3 regions of the Brevibacillus sp. FSL K6-2834 genome follow, and region 1 is predicted to be linked to each of the others. Evidence: riboswitches for the same ligand, from Rfam matches in the RefSeq annotation. Region 1 holds a riboswitch; each other region holds the start of a gene.

Region 1 (5,085 bases):
TATACCTTCTTTACGAAACTGTTTTACGGGGGGCAAGTAAAAAAGTAACAAGGTAACCTTTTTGTTCATGGAATGTTCACAATTTCACAAAACCATGGGAGCAGGGAGAAGTGAAGGAAAAATGGGGCGCTGTCTTTGTCGAACCCTTGCCCGGCCGAAGCGATAAGATGTAGGGAGCATAGCAGGATTTCCAAGGGAGGGAGCTATGAACCAGACGCTTCGTTTTGACTACTCCCATGCGTGCAAATTTTTCGAGCAGACAGATTTAGACCAGCTAGCTCCTGAAGTATTGCGCTCGCACATACAGCTCCATCAGGGGACGGGAGCAGGGAGCGAGCTTCGCGGCTGGCTGGACTTGCCGATCAAATGCGAGAAAAGTGAACGGGAACGTATCGTCCAGGCAGCGACGAGAATCCAGGAGAATTCGGATGTGCTCTTGGTCATCGGCATTGGCGGGTCGTATCTTGGAGCCAAGGCAGCGCTGGAGATGCTCGGGCATCACTTCACCAATCTTCTGCCTGCGGGCAAACGACGGGTACCGGAGATTTATTTTGTCGGCAACAACATCAGTCCGGTCTACCTCGCTCATCTTCTGGAGCTGCTGGAGGGAAAAGAAGTCTCTTTGAATGTCATTTCCAAATCGGGAACGACAATGGAACCGGCTATCGCTTTTCGCCTGTTTCGGAGCTGGATGGAGAAAAAGTACGGACGACCAAAAGCCCGCAGCCGGATTTACGCTACGACAGACAGAGCGAAGGGAGCGCTCCGCCAGCTTGCCGAGAGCGAGGGGTATGAGACCTTTGTCATTCCCGAGGATGTGGGCGGACGCTTTTCGATTCTTACTCCCGTCGGTCTTTTGCCGATCGCTGTCGGCGGAATCGATATGGATGAGCTGATGCAAGGAGCGGCAGATGCCAGAGAGCGGTTTTTGTCGCCGGTGCTGGCAGACAATCCTTGCTACCAATATGCCGCTGTCCGCAATATTCTGTATCGAAGGGGCAAGCTGATTGAAGTGCTGGTCGGCTACGAACCCCGGTTCCGTTTTTTCGCGGAATGGTGGAAGCAGCTCTTTGCCGAGTCGGAAGGGAAGGACAACAAGGGGATTTTTCCTGTATCCGCAGAGTATTCAACCGATCTCCACTCCATCGGCCAATATCTGCAAAGCGGAACACGGCACTTGTTTGAAACCGTCTTGACCGTGCATAAATCTGACGTTGACGTCACCATCGGAGACGACCCGGCCAATCTGGACGGCTTGCAGTATCTCTCTGGAAAAGGGATGGATTTCGTCCGCCAAAAGGTGCTGCAGGGAGCGATGCTGGCCCACGTAGATGGGGGTGTTCCGAATCTCGTAGTGGAAATTCCCCGGCTGACAGCGTATCATTTTGGTGAGCTGGTGTATTTTTTTGAAAAAGCCTGTGCGATCAGCGGCTACCTCTTGGGGGTCAATCCGTTTGACCAGCCCGGGGTAGAGGCCTACAAAGCCAACATGTTTGCATTGCTCGGGCGGCCCGGCTTTGAAAAAATGAAAGAAGAATTGGAAGCGAGAATTCGTGGAGACGACTAAAACCTACCTGACTGTAGCCGAAACATCCGAGTATCTGGAATTGCCGGAGACGTTCATTCTGGAAAAAATCCGCGAAGGGCGAATCCGTGCCGTTCACAACGGGGAAGAGTATCTGATCAACAAGGAGCAGTTTCAGCATCATCTGGAACAGATCCGAAAGCTCCGGGAGTTTGAGGATGAACAGAAGCATGAGCCGATCCCGGAGAGCTACGACGTGAAGGACGAAGATTAAGTTCAGCCCTTGTCAGATTTGCGGCCAGAGGACTATACTGAAGAAGACAACTGATAGAATGAAAAGTAACTGGGGGAGTCCATCTTGCTGGGCTGAGAGGACGGAAGCGATGACCGTCGACCCTTTGCACCTGATCCAGATCATGCTGGCGCAGGGAAGTGGTTACAGGCGGATATTTTTTCGCCCGTTGATGCGTTGGATGCGTGTTGTGCCCACCTTTTCCTGCCGGAGAGGGTGGGCTTTTCCATTTGATAAGGAGAGGAAGCAGCATGACCGACTGTTTACTTGTTGGCGGAGGCATCATCGGACTCAGTCTCGCCTATGAATTGTCCTGTAGAGGAATGGCCGTGACTGTAGTGGAGCAAGGAGAATGGGGAGGCCAGGCTTCATCGGCAGCAGCGGGAATGCTGGCGCCGCTGAAGGAATTTTCGCAGCCAGGGCCGATGCTGGAGCTGGGCATGAAGTCGCTGGAGCTCTATCCGAAATGGGCAGAGGAGCTGGAAGCGAGGACAGGCATTGACGTGCAGGCGTGCAAATCCGGACTGCTGACAGTAGCTCTTACCGAGCCGGAGTCGGGCGAGTTGCTGGAAAAATACAAGTGGCAAAAGGCATCGGGCTATGCGGTTGAGTGGATGACAGGGGAAGAGATGCGGAGAGTCGAGCCGCTCTTGACCGAGCAGGCGATCGCGGGGATCTACTCGCCTGAAGAAGGGCACATCAACAACCGCATGCTGCTGAATGCTCTGGTAGCCGCTTGCAAAAAAATGGGAGCGACGCTTCTTTCCGGCTCTGTTGTAACCGGAATGGCAAAAGAAGGGGGCAGGATCGTCGGTGTAGAAACGACCACGGGGCCTCTGCGAGCCGGGCATACCGTGATCGCATCTGGCGCATGGGCCGGGATTATGGCCGAATGGCTCCATTTTGCTGTGCCCGTCAGACCGGTACGCGGGCAGGTGGCATCGGTATCGTCCAGCGGAATCCCTTTGCGTACCGTCATCTTCGGCACATCCGGGTACATCACGCCCAAGCTGGATGGGAAGATCGTCCTTGGAGCGACCGAGGATGAAGCGGGCTTTCAGCGGCATGTCACGCTGAGCGGTCTTGCGAAAGTATTGGACGGTGTGATGCCGTATGTGCCCGCTCTGCATTCAGCAGCCTTCCAGCAGGCGTGGGCAGGCTTGCGTCCCGCTACAGCAGACAGCATGCCGCTGCTTGGACCCGTACCGGGATGGCAGGGCGTTTCCATTGCGGGCGGCCACTTTCGGAACGGCATTTTGCTTTCTCCGGTCACAGCAAAGGTGATGGCGGATTATGTGGAGAGCGGACGCGAAGATGCGCTGCAACCCTTTTTGCCATCCCGGTTCCTCGGGTCGACAACAAACAGATAAGGCTCATGGGTACGGCCTGATCGGAAAATGGGCTGGTCCCCTCTGGAAAATAGACACCTCCCCATAGGCTGGCGTATATGGTAATAAAGAAACACCAGAGGGGAGGAGTCAAATAGATGGAGGAGTCTAAGAAGCAATTGTTTCATGTTGACACTGCCGCTGTCAGCATGATCAAGGATATCCGCCATACGGTCCAAAACGTTTGCCAGGAGCATGCCCGGCAAAAGGTTCGGATCGAAGCGCTGGATGGACAGATATACGAAGGAGAGATCGTAGACTGGGACAACGACCACGTCTATCTGGAAGTCGAAGAAGAGGTGGATGACGACGAGGCGGAGGAAGTAGACTGGGATGGCTATGAGCTGGATGTAGAGCAAGTGTCCTACAGTTCCCCGTACGACCCGGCCGATCCCAATATGCGTCCGCCCTTTACAGCGGTCAGCCCATTTGCGAGCGGAGGGCCGAACGCCCGTCCGTATCCCGGAGTCAGCCCGTATACAGCAGTCAGTCCATATGCAACGGGACCCAATTCCCGACCGCATCCGGGGGTTAGTCCATATACAGCAGTCAGTCCATATGCAACGGGGCCCAACGCCCGACCGTATCCAGGGGTTAGCCCGTATACGGCGGTAAGCCCGTATGAAACAGGGCCCAACAGTCGTCCTTATCCTGGCGTAAGTCCGTATACAGCAGTCAGTCCATTCGCGACGGGACCGAACGCCCGTCCGTATCCCGGAATGATGCCTTATTCTGAGGTCAGCCCCTACACAGCGGTTTCTCCGGAAAGTGTCACAAGACCATTCCCTTTTGTACAGTCCTTTGTACAGTCTTTCATACAGCCGCCTGTACAGCCTTATTGCATACCGTGCGTTCCCTTGGTGGCGCCATTAGAAAGACCGACACGGGTAAGTCCGGCGGAAACGGAAAAACCGAAAGATCAAAGGGTCAGTCCGGCCGAGGATGTCCGCCCGGGTGTCAGTCCTTTCCCGCCATATCCACCGTACCCTCCGTACCCATTTCCTCCGTATCCGCCATTTCCGCCGTACAGACCGATCGCACCAGCTCCGCCGCCACCGCCGCCACCCGTACCATGTCCGCCCGTCGTAAAAACGTTGGAATCATCCTGCGTGGCACCGATTCCACGTCGCCGCTGCCGGAAAAGAGTCATTCCTTTGACGCTGTTCTCTCTGCTGTCCATCGCGCTGATCTAGGCGAGTGTACAGGTGTGGGCATCCAAGTGCAAAAAGCCTCCAGGCAAAGCCGCCTTGAGGCTTTTTTTGGTCCAACTGAGGCTGCGCCATAAAGCCTGGCAAAGCCAGGTTTTCCAAACGTCCTTCAATGACTACTTCTCCCCCATTTGTCACACACTAACGGCAAAATGTCGGAAAGGCAGGGATTGGATGCAAACCATTCAAAGCAGTTTGCCGGGAACGAGAGGGACGTATGGTTTTTTTCGGGAAGCTCTGGAGCCGGACGGCTTTACCTTGGCAAACTGGGATTACAATGCGGGTTATTTGGATAAAAAGCTGGACGAAGCGGGCATGGTCTTTCTGCGGATTCCCGTTCAGGTGCAGGAGGGCGAGCTGGACAGCGAAGACGCCTGGCTGGAGCTCGGAACGCCGTTTGTCCTGAAGCACGTCTACCGAGAGGGGATTGAATCGGACATCGGCTACTACTCTGCCGTTGCGTCTGCGGCCATGAATCAATTTCAGGAGCCGGTAGACAAGGATGCCGCAGTCGATGAGCACTGGATGCGAAAAGCGGAAGCCATGGTAAGGGAATTGGAAAGAAGATTTGCGTGAATCGCAGACATGCGGCGGGCCATCGACACGATTGGCCCGTTTTCTTGTTCGATGTGACGATTTCTCCAAGGGCCCGACGTTTTTTGTTGCTTCTGT
Region 2 (5,085 bases), 2.6 Mb from region 1:
ACTCATTTACTTCCGGGTGCAGTTCTTCATCGACGCCTTTGCAAATCATGACGGGATCGATAACGATCGTTTGAATGCCGCTCGCGGCGATTGCTTGGGCCACAAGCTCGATGACCCGGATAGAGCCTAGCATGCCTGTCTTGCAAGCATCCGCTCCGATCACCTCCAGTGCCGTTCGTAGCTGCGCTGCTACCGTGTCCGGTTCAACCGGAAAAACATGATGGCCCCAGCTTTCATCTTGCGCGACAATCGTCGTCAAGGCCGACATCCCGTAAACCCCCAGCTCCTGAAAGGTTTTGAGATCGGCCTGAATACCCGCTCCTCCGCTGGAATCCGATCCGGCTATGGTCACTGTTTTATACACTTGCATGTCTGCCCTTCCTCCTTCATGGTGCTTTTTTAAGCATCGTGCTTGCCTCTCCAAATCCGTGACACTGAATCTTTTTAGGCACTCCGTCTTATTTATTTCGGCGAAACAAGTCCTGCGCCTTCTTTAATCCCAGGATCAGCGCATCTACGTCTTCTTCGGTGTTGTAGAGATAGAAGCTGGCCCGTGCCGTCGCCGCTTGTCCAAACCATTTCGCCAGCGGCTGCGCGCAGTGGTAACCGGCACGGATGGCGATCCCTTCTGCATCGAGCACGGTAGCCAGATCATGGGGATGGATCTCCCCCAGTTGAAACGTCAGGATGGACGTCCGATGCCGCAGCGGCCCCAGCACTTTGCATTCTTTGAGCTCCTGCAACCGCTCCAGTGCGTAGCCAACCAGCCTGCGGTCATGCCGTTCGATCTTCTCCATGCCGATTTGAGCGAGGAAATCAATCGCAGCCCCCAGCCCAATCGCTCCCGCAATCAAAGGGGTTCCCGCTTCCAGCCGGTACGGAAGCTCTTTCCACGACGCCCATTCGGCATCGACCGACTCAACCATCTCTCCTCCATACTCAACAGGTACCAATTGCTCCAGCAATGGACGCTTCCCGTACAAAACTCCAATTCCTGTAGGACCGCACATTTTGTGACCGGAGAAAACGTAAAAGTCGCAGTCCATCTGCCCCACATCGACTGGTGAATGAGGCGCTCCCTGCGCACCGTCGACAACCAAAACTCCTCCGTGTGCATGGACGATGCCGGCGATCTCTCTGAGCGGTACTACATCTCCCAAGACGTTGGATATATGGTGGAGTGCTGCGATTTTAGTCCGTGGGGTCACCACTGAACGGACAGCTTCCGGCGTTATCGTCCCATCTTCCTGCAAGGGAATGAATTTCAGTGTTGCCCCGGCCGCTTTTGCCGCCTGCTGCCAAGGGATCAGGTTGCTGTGATGCTCGGCCAATGAAATGACGATCTCGTCGCCTTCGCAAAGGACCAAACGGCCGTATCCGCTGGCGATCAGATTCAAGGCGCTCGTCGTCCCCCGGGTAAAAACAATCTCGGCCGCTTCGCTTGCGCGGATGAAAGCGCGGACCTTTTCTCTCGCCGCCTCGTACATGTCTGTCGCCTTTGCCCCCAGGTAGTGGACTCCCCTGTGAACGTTGGCGTTTGCCATCCGATAAAATGCTTCCAGCGCCTCAATCACCTGAACCGGTTTTTGGGCAGTGGCTGCGTTGTCCAAATATACAAGCCGCTTCCCGTAGATCGGGACATTCATAATCGGGAAGCATTTCTTCACTTCATGCGGATTCATATCGCTCTCAACTTCCTTTCCGGGATTTACCCGTAAGGATAGCCGCGGCAAACCAATAGTTCAATTCAATTATTTATATAAAAATCATTTGATTATCCTATAGATGGTTGGATTTGTCTTGAAACGTTTCCCTCTTCTTTTTCGTTTACTATATTGAGAGGGTTCGTACTTTGGGAAGCATGTCGCTGCGGCATCACATCAAAAACGGGGGTTAACTCCGGGGTTAGGGAGGCAGTATCATGGCAGTGAATTCCAGAACTCACGTGCTCCGTTTCGTCATCCTTTGTCTATCTGCACTCGTCTGCGGGTGTTCACAGCAACAAGCGCCCCACCCGGGAGCGGCGCTGGAATCGCTTTTTCATTCAGGAAAAGGGAAAGCCATATGGGTACATCACTACCGGGAAGACTCCATCAAAGCGCAACCGGAGCTTCTCTCCCTGTACTCGGATAAAACCGAGCAGATTGCCGTCGTTGATTGGATCTCCGGCAGCGAAAAAGTGGAGCAATTAACGGGAACGGCTGATTCGCTGTTCATTTTGCAGTTTGAATATGAAACGGCCAACAAGGTTTCAGACTACGCGTATATGATGTACGTGGAAACGCGGGAAGGAGAGCATTATCTCAAGCCGTTTACGATGGGGCCGAAGTTTCATCTCGACTCTTATAAGCAAGAGGATGGAGACGCGATTCTCTCCTCGGTGGGAATGGACCAATGGTACAAGCTGGACAAAGCTTTGCACGATGTCTTTCCTCCTGCTGCGACAAAACCTCTTGAACAATTGGGAAAAAGTAGTTATGCTATGGTGGAAACAACAAACTATTTCTAAACAATGATGCACGGGAGCTTGGGGATGACCAGGCTGAGAGGACGGCTACTCTGTCGTCGACCGTTGAACCTGAACTGGGTAATGCCAGCGGAGGAATGTTTATATAGACCGGAGAGGACTGCGTATGCTTGCGTCCCTTTCCTGTCTGCTCTCGCGTCTGGCGTCGCAAGTTTTTTTGCGGCGTTTTGTTTTTGTCATGCAGACGCGTCTTCTTCCGCCTCCATCAGGGTTCATGCCGCGTGCAACCATGACAAGGAGGTTTTTTTCATGTCCATTCCACACGCATCTTCCCTCAACCTGACGGCTGTACAGCCTTTCCCTGGCAGCCGCAAAGTGTACCAGGTCGGCAGCAGGCCTGATCTTCGCGTCCCGATGCGGGAAATCCAGCTTTCGCCATCCCAGGGCATGTACGGAGAAATTCCCAACCCACCCATTCGCGTCTATGACACCAGCGGCGAGTATACGGCGACCGACTACATTGCCGACATTCAAAAAGGACTGCCTTCCCTGCGGCAGCCCTGGATTGCGGAAAGAAACGATACGGAATCCTACGCGGGACGCCCGGTGCAGCCTGTCGATAACGGCTTCAAAAGCGCCGAGCAGCTTGAAGCAGTACCTGTTTTCCCCCGAAATGACCGCAAGCCGCTTCGGGCCAAAAAAGGCAGCGTCGTCACACAGCTCCACTACGCCCGCCGCGGCATCATCACGCCGGAAATGGAATTCGTCGCCATCCGCGAAGGAGTTTCGCCGGAATTCGTCAGAGCCGAGATCGCCAGCGGCCGCGCGATCCTGCCGGCCAACATCAACCATCCGGAATTGGAGCCGATGATTATCGGTCGTCATTTTCACGTGAAGGTAAACGCAAACATCGGCACATCCGCGGTCACCTCCTCCATCGGTGAAGAAGTGGAAAAAATGATGTGGGCCACCCGCTGGGGAGCCGACACCATCATGGACCTTTCCACCGGAAAACACATTCACACGACCCGGGAGTGGATTATCCGCAACAGTCCCGTGCCGATCGGTACTGTCCCGATTTATCAGGCACTGGAAAAAGTAAATGGCAAAGCCGAGGAGCTGACTTGGGAGATCTACCGGGATACGTTGATCGAACAGGCCGAGCAGGGAGTGGATTACTTTACGATCCACGCAGGGGTGCTGCTGCGCTATATCCCGCTGACCGCCAATCGGGTGACCGGAATCGTCTCCCGCGGCGGCTCCATCATGGCGGCCTGGTGCCTGGCCCACCATCAGGAAAACTTCCTGTACACGCATTTTGAAGAGATTTGCGAAATCCTGAAGGCATACGACATTTCCGTCTCGCTCGGTGACGGACTGAGGCCGGGGTCCATCGACGATGCGAACGACGAAGCCCAGTTCGCCGAATTGGAGACGCTTGGGGAATTGACCAAGATCGCCTGGAAGCATGATGTGCAGGTGATGATCGAAGGTCCCGGACACGTGCCGATGCACCAGATCAAAGAGAATATGGATAAGCAGCTTGAGCTTTGCCACGAAGCGCCATTCTACACGCTGGGCCCGCTCACGACCGATATCGCTCCCGGCTACGATCACATCACGTCCGCTATCGGCGCCGCGATGATCGGCTGGTTTAGCACCGCGATGCTCTGCTACGTCACCCCGAAGGAACATCTCGGCCTGCCAAACAAGGAGGACGTGCGCAACGGCCTGATCGCCTACAAAATCGCCGCCCATGCCGCCGATCTGGCAAAAGGACATCCGCGAGCCAAGCTTCGCGACGACGCGCTTTCCAAGGCGCGGTTTGAATTCCGCTGGAACGATCAGTTCAACCTCTCGCTTGACCCTGAGCGGGCACGCGAGTATCACGACGAGACTCTCCCTGCCGAAGGGGCAAAATCTGCCCATTTTTGCTCAATGTGCGGCCCCAAATTTTGCAGCATGAAAATCACCCAGGATATTCGCGCCTACGCCCGAGACAACCAGCTTTCGGTCCATGCGGCTATCGACGAGGGGCTGCAGGAAAAAGCCAGGGAATTCCGCGAGCAGGGAGGACAACTGTACAAAGGGACGGACAGGAAATGAAGCGGGATGCCGATATAGGAAAACTGCGTGATCCCGGCCAGCTGCGTGCTGAAATCAAGCGGTTGGAGTCGGCTTTAGCCGCACTCCGCGCGCAGCTTGGGACTGCCCAAAAAGCATGTGATCACGATTTTCTGGAGACCCCGCTTTCCCGCATGTGCCGAAAATGCCAGTGGACGGAAAGTCTTTATTATTAAAGGAGCGACTGCGGCGCTGGGTTACAGCACTGTTTCCGATGGCGAAACCGACTTTTAAAATGCCAGCGGCCTTCCTGTTTCGATCAGTGTCTTCGTGCTGCTGAGGATCATCCACCATGCCTTCGCGCTGTTATCGTATGACAGATCATTCTCATGCCAACGGTCATGGGTCAGGGTCAGCTTTGTGGACGCGCCGGCCGGTTCGAGCCGATAAGTGATGCGCGATTCGTACCGTTCCTGGCCGGGGTGGTAGGAATCGCCGACAAAGTGGGTAAAGCTGAGCGTCTTGGCCTGCTCGCACTGCAAAATGACGCCGTA
Region 3 (5,085 bases), 1.8 Mb from region 1:
CGGATCGTCCCTGTGTCTGGCTGCAGCAGTCCCGCCGCCAATTGAAACAAGGTGCTTTTCCCAATCCCGCTCGGCCCGATCAGACTGACCAGCTCGCCCTTGCTTAGCTGCAGATCGAATCCGTCCAGTATCGGCTTTTCCCCATACGAAAAGCCGACGCCCGAAAAGGCTAGTTTTTCTCGCACGGCCACATTTCCTCCGTGTAAGCCATTTCCCAGAACAAATACTCCATGCGGGACGTGTTCAGGAAATGCTCCTCCAGAATCGCCAGCTCTTTCTCTGATTTTCCTTCAGCGAGCTCATCCATCAGGTCGATCAGCCACTGCGCCAGCTGTCCAAACTCGTCGGAGCTGTACGTACGCACCCACTCCCCGTACCATTCATGCTCAAGCGCTCCCTCTACCTCGGCGAGCCGCTTGCCGATTTCCCAGTAGCTCCAGGCGCACGGCAGTACCGCGCTGACCAGCTCGGCTAGCGAGCCCTGATGAGCTACCTTCAGCATATAGCTCGTGTAGGCAAGCATCACAAACGACGGTTTGGTCTGCTCCAGCTCCTCGCGCGTGATGCCAAAGCGTTCGGCATACTGACGATGCAAGGCCATTTCGAAATTGAGCGTCGCTTCCTGCAGCGAAGCAAACCGCGCGCTCGTCGCCAGATCATGGGCTTTTGTACTGGCGATGGCAAACATTTTGGCGTATTCGATCAAATAGACGTAGTCCTGCTTCATGTAAAAACGGAAGGACTCCACAGGCAGACTTCCATCTCCCAAGCCGGTGACAAACGGGTGACGATGGGTCCGCTCCCAGATCGGAGCAACCTTTTCCCGCAAACGATGCGTAAATGTCGACAAGTCCACTCACTCCCTTTTCGTGTTGCACCAGTCCACGAGGAACCGGGCAACTGTTTGTGCAAAGACAACCAACTGCTTCGGATCAACGGATTCATTCACAGCATGAGCATGACTCAGCTCACCCGGGCCAAAGATGACGGCTGGTATGCCGGCGTGGGCAAACCATCCTGCATCCGTGACCGAAGGAGACATGTTTACCACCGCCGGGCGTCCCGTTTGCTTTTCAAATGCAGCCTGCAGCTTGAGCAGGGCCGGATGCTCCTTGTCCAGCTCCAATGACGGAAAGATCTCTCCCCGCTCCTCGATCATGGAGCGGCCTCCCCAGCGAAAAACGGGCGGATGATCCCGCAGCCACGGATCAGCGGCGGCGGCTCTGCGGACATGGTCCTCTACTTCCCGTATGATATCCTCATGCGTCTCGTCCGGATAAAAGTGAACGGTAATCCAGAGGGCGCAGCGATCCGCGAGAAAAGCCGCATGGCGTCCGCCTTCGATGACCGCAGGATTGATCGTGCTCATCCCTGGCGGAAAACCGGGGTATGATTTCATCACGGCCCAGTGCCGTTCCAAATCCTGCAGCGAGGCAATCACCTTCATCATTTTCTCAATCGCAGATGCCCCGTGGACTTTACCGCCTGCGTGTATGATCCTGCTGCGCATCCCGTCATGGAGCGTAACCGGGCTTTCAATCGTAATCCAGCCAGTGATCACTCCGCCCTGGCCTTGCATCTGCAGATCGCTTGTGTCTACGACAAGCGCATAATCGGCCGAGTAGCCGCGCTCAATCGCAGCAAGCGTGCCGGCTTCCCCAGCTTCTTCACCGATCACGGACTGAAAGGCGAGATCGCCCTTCAGCTCTATGCCGTGCTCATGCAGCATCTGGATCGCAAACAGGCTGGCAGCGAGCGCCCCTTTCATATCGGCGACGCCGCGCCCGTACCATCTGCCGTCCCCGCCTTTGGTCAAGGCAAAAGGCGGATACGTCCAGCCGCTGTCGTCTCCGACCTCAGCTACGTCGATATGGCCGTTGATGATCAAGCTTTTGTAGTTTCTAAAGTCCGTTCCCTTCTTTACCCCCACGACGTTGTCATCGCCTGGAAAAACGGTCCAGCGGTCGACCTCGAAGCCGAGCGCTTGCAGCTTCTCTGCCACCAGCGTCTGCGCCTTGTCGCTGTTTCGGGCGGGAGGGCTTACCGTCGGCTGGGCGATCAGCTCGGAGAGAAGCGAAAACAGCTCCTCTCTACGCTCCTCAATCGCTGCTAGTACGTGCTCCACCTACTCGATCATCCCTTCAGTCGGACTGCTCGCCGATGCATACCGTTTTTTCGCGATCCGTCCGGCAAGGAAGCCTTTCCTTCCCGCTTCCACGCCCAGCTTCATCGCCTCCGCCATCAACACCGGATTGTCCGCCAGCGCGACCGCTGTATTGAGCAGGACACCGTCCGCTCCCAGCTCCATCGCCTTCGCACAGTCAGCGGGAGAACCGATGCCGGCGTCAACAATGACCGGTACTTTGGCGTCTTCGATGATGAACCGCAGATTGTTTTCGTTGATGATGCCCTGGCCTGATCCGATCGGAGAAGCTCCCGGCATGACAGCGTGAACGCCGGCCTCCTGCAGATGTTTGGCCAAAATCGGGTCGTCATTGGTATAAGTAAGCACGATAAAGCCTTCCTCTACCAAAATACGGGAGGCTTCCAGCGTGCCGATCGGGTCTGGCAGCAGCGTTTTCGGATCGCCGATGACTTCCACCTTGATCATGTCGCACAAGCCGGATGCTTTCGCCAGGCGGGCAATTCGCACAGCCTCCTCAGCCGTATAGGCACCCGCCGTATTCGGAAGCAGCGTAAACTTTTTCAGATCCAATTGCTCCAGAAAATTCGGTTCATGCGGGTTTTCCAGATTTAGGCGGCGAATGGCAAAAGTCAGAATTTCTGCCTCTGATGCTGCCACCGCTTTGTCTTGTATGTCCAGATCAGGGAATTTTCCCGTCCCCAGAAGCAGCCGCGAACGAAATTCATACGGTCCGATTTTCAAAGTGTCCATCTTATTCATCCTCCACCGACAAAATGTACAATTTCAATCCGGTCGCCATCCGCAACCGGTGTCTCTTCATAACGGGTGCGATCCACAATCTCTCCGTTACGCTCCACGATCACGATCTTCTCCTGCAGCTGGTAGGACTGCAGCAGTTCACGGACAGTCGTAATTTCAGCAGCCAGCTCTACATTCTTGCCATTCAACTGTACCAGCATGTTCCCCCTCCTTCTTCGGCGCAGCATGTTCTGGCCGGTCCCAGAAAAAAACGGCTTCTTTTCGCCTGTGCCATGTAGAAAACAGACGGAAGAAGCCGTTTGAATACGGTACATCAGGGGCAGACAGTAAAAAAACCATCCGCCTCGGATGGTTGTGGTTGTGCTTATCTGCATATGCCTAAATGTCGTTCCAAACCATTTGGAAACAGCATCGGCGTTCACGCTGATGAGCTGATACCTCTTCCTCCGCTGGCATGACCCAGGTCAGGTTCAACGGTCAGTAACGCATTCGTTACAATCTCAGCCGATTTTGCTCGACCCCCGTTTGGTATTGCGCGTGGTTATTCAATTCGATTATTACAGTATCACTCTATTTCGGGTTTGTAAAGCTTTCCTTGTACAGAATCTCCAGTTCGACCAGGCAGCGCTCCGCCCATTTTGACGTTTTGCGCAGCTTTTCCATTTCCCTCTCCAAAGCGGCTTTGAGCGATTCCTTGTAGTCGGGCAAAGTCCCGTTGAACCGGATCACGCTCGCAGCCGGAACCATGATTTTTTCCAGGTAGGAGAGAGCCGGTCTTTGGTGAAACAAGGGAACGTCCACCTCAAGCGGATTGTGCAAATCGCCCTGCGTCGGGTATTTCGTAACAGCCATAATTTTGACCAGCAATTTATCGCCGTGATTTTCTACAACCTCTGTCAGATATTCTCCCGTCTTGTACCCGACCCGGACCAGATCTCCCGGATTCCATGCATTCATCTGACTCTCCTCCTTCGTTTCCCTAAGGGCGGTCGCAGCCTGATTGGACAGACTGACTGCGACTGCCACGGGTCATGTTTTACACCTCAAGCAAACCGCGCGCATGATCCAGCACGGCGTCCGCAGCCACCGTCGGAGCCCCTCCGCCCTGGGCCATCGCCGGGTTGCCGCCGCCCTTTCCATCGATCAACGGCAGCGTCTCCTTCAGCAGCTGGTTCATCGGAGCCGCCACCTGTGCGCCCCGGGCAAAAACGAGCTGCAGCTTGTCCGTTGTTGTCGCCAAAAGCGCGATGACATGCTCATCCTGCGAGGTGAGCGTACGGGCAAGCTGCTGCAATTCCTGCATGCTTCTGCCCGTGAAAGAGGCCTGGACGACACGGGCGTTCCCCAGCTCGGCTGCTTCTTTCAAATACCTGGCTGCTTCATATGTCAATAGCTCTGTTTCTTTTTGCTGAAGCGAATCCTTCAAGGCCTCTTTTTCAGCCAGCAGACGCTGCAGCATATCGGCGATTTCCGCTTCGCTCGTCGTCATCATCCGGGTGAGGTCCTGCAGCAAGTGCTGCTTGCGCGTGTAGTCCGCGAGTGCCCGCCAGCCGCACAGAAATTGAATGCGTATATTGCCTCTGTGGCGTTCCCAACCGATGATTTTGATCGGACCGACTTCTCCCGTAGTTTTCGGGTGTGTCCCACCGCATGGATTGTAGTCGTAATCCGGGATGATGACGACCCGGATATTCTCGGATACCGTAGGCTGCTTGGTGAGCGGCAGCTGTTCCAGCTCTTCGGCCGTAACAAAACGAGCGTCGATCGGACGATTTTCCAGTACCACCTGGTTTGCCTGACGCTCCGCTTTTTCAATCAGCTCTGGCGTAAGCTCGCTCAGCGCAACATCAATCGTCACGTGATCGCGTCCGAGGTGGAAGGCTACTGTCTGGGCATCTGCGAGCTTGATGAACGTCGCGGAGAGAATATGCTGTCCCGTATGCTGCTGCATATGGTCAAAACGCCGATCCCAATCGATCCTGCCCGTTACCCGCTGCGTATGTTCCGGAAGCGGCGCTTCGAGGCGATGCCTGATCTCCCCGTCGACTTCCTCTACGTCCGTGACGGCAACCCCTTCAATGGTTCCCGTATCACAAGGCTGTCCTCCGCCTGTCGGATAAAACGCCGTCTGGTTCAACACTACGTATGCTGTTCCGTCCGCTTCCACGCCGCGTTTGATC

What was found. Region 1 has a riboswitch for thiamine pyrophosphate ahead of thiO (glycine oxidase ThiO). Riboswitches for the same ligand answer to the same signal wherever they lie in the genome.
Region 2: another riboswitch for thiamine pyrophosphate. It lies ahead of thiC (phosphomethylpyrimidine synthase ThiC); the one in region 1 lies ahead of thiO (glycine oxidase ThiO).
Region 3: another riboswitch for thiamine pyrophosphate. It lies ahead of thiS (sulfur carrier protein ThiS); the one in region 1 lies ahead of thiO (glycine oxidase ThiO).

Annotation. Positions count from the first base shown of each region.
Region 1 is NZ_CP151945.1:1,117,464-1,122,548, forward strand. It holds gene NST96_RS05615 (glucose-6-phosphate isomerase) at 206-1,567, shown strand; gene NST96_RS05620 (excisionase family DNA-binding protein) at 1,554-1,799, shown strand; TPP riboswitch at 1,861-1,973, shown strand; gene thiO (glycine oxidase ThiO) at 2,069-3,187, shown strand; gene NST96_RS05630 (hypothetical protein) at 3,304-4,398, shown strand; gene NST96_RS05635 (YugN family protein) at 4,588-4,989, shown strand.
Region 2 is NZ_CP151945.1:3,694,767-3,699,851, forward strand. It holds gene pdxK (pyridoxine/pyridoxal/pyridoxamine kinase) at 1-370, opposite strand, end outside; gene NST96_RS18355 (SufS family cysteine desulfurase) at 459-1,682, opposite strand; gene NST96_RS18360 (hypothetical protein) at 1,922-2,509, shown strand; TPP riboswitch at 2,511-2,622, shown strand; gene thiC (phosphomethylpyrimidine synthase ThiC) at 2,777-4,573, shown strand; gene NST96_RS18370 (hypothetical protein) at 4,570-4,767, shown strand; gene NST96_RS18375 (SRPBCC domain-containing protein) at 4,822-5,085, opposite strand, start outside.
Region 3 is NZ_CP151945.1:2,931,936-2,937,020, forward strand. It holds gene NST96_RS14485 (ABC transporter ATP-binding protein) at 1-185, opposite strand, end outside; gene tenA (thiaminase II) at 170-850, opposite strand; gene NST96_RS14495 (acetylornithine deacetylase) at 857-2,125, opposite strand; gene NST96_RS14500 (thiazole synthase) at 2,126-2,896, opposite strand; gene thiS (sulfur carrier protein ThiS) at 2,902-3,105, opposite strand; TPP riboswitch at 3,330-3,440, opposite strand; gene NST96_RS14510 (kinase-associated lipoprotein B) at 3,476-3,862, opposite strand; gene NST96_RS14515 (DHHA1 domain-containing protein) at 3,942-5,085, opposite strand, start outside.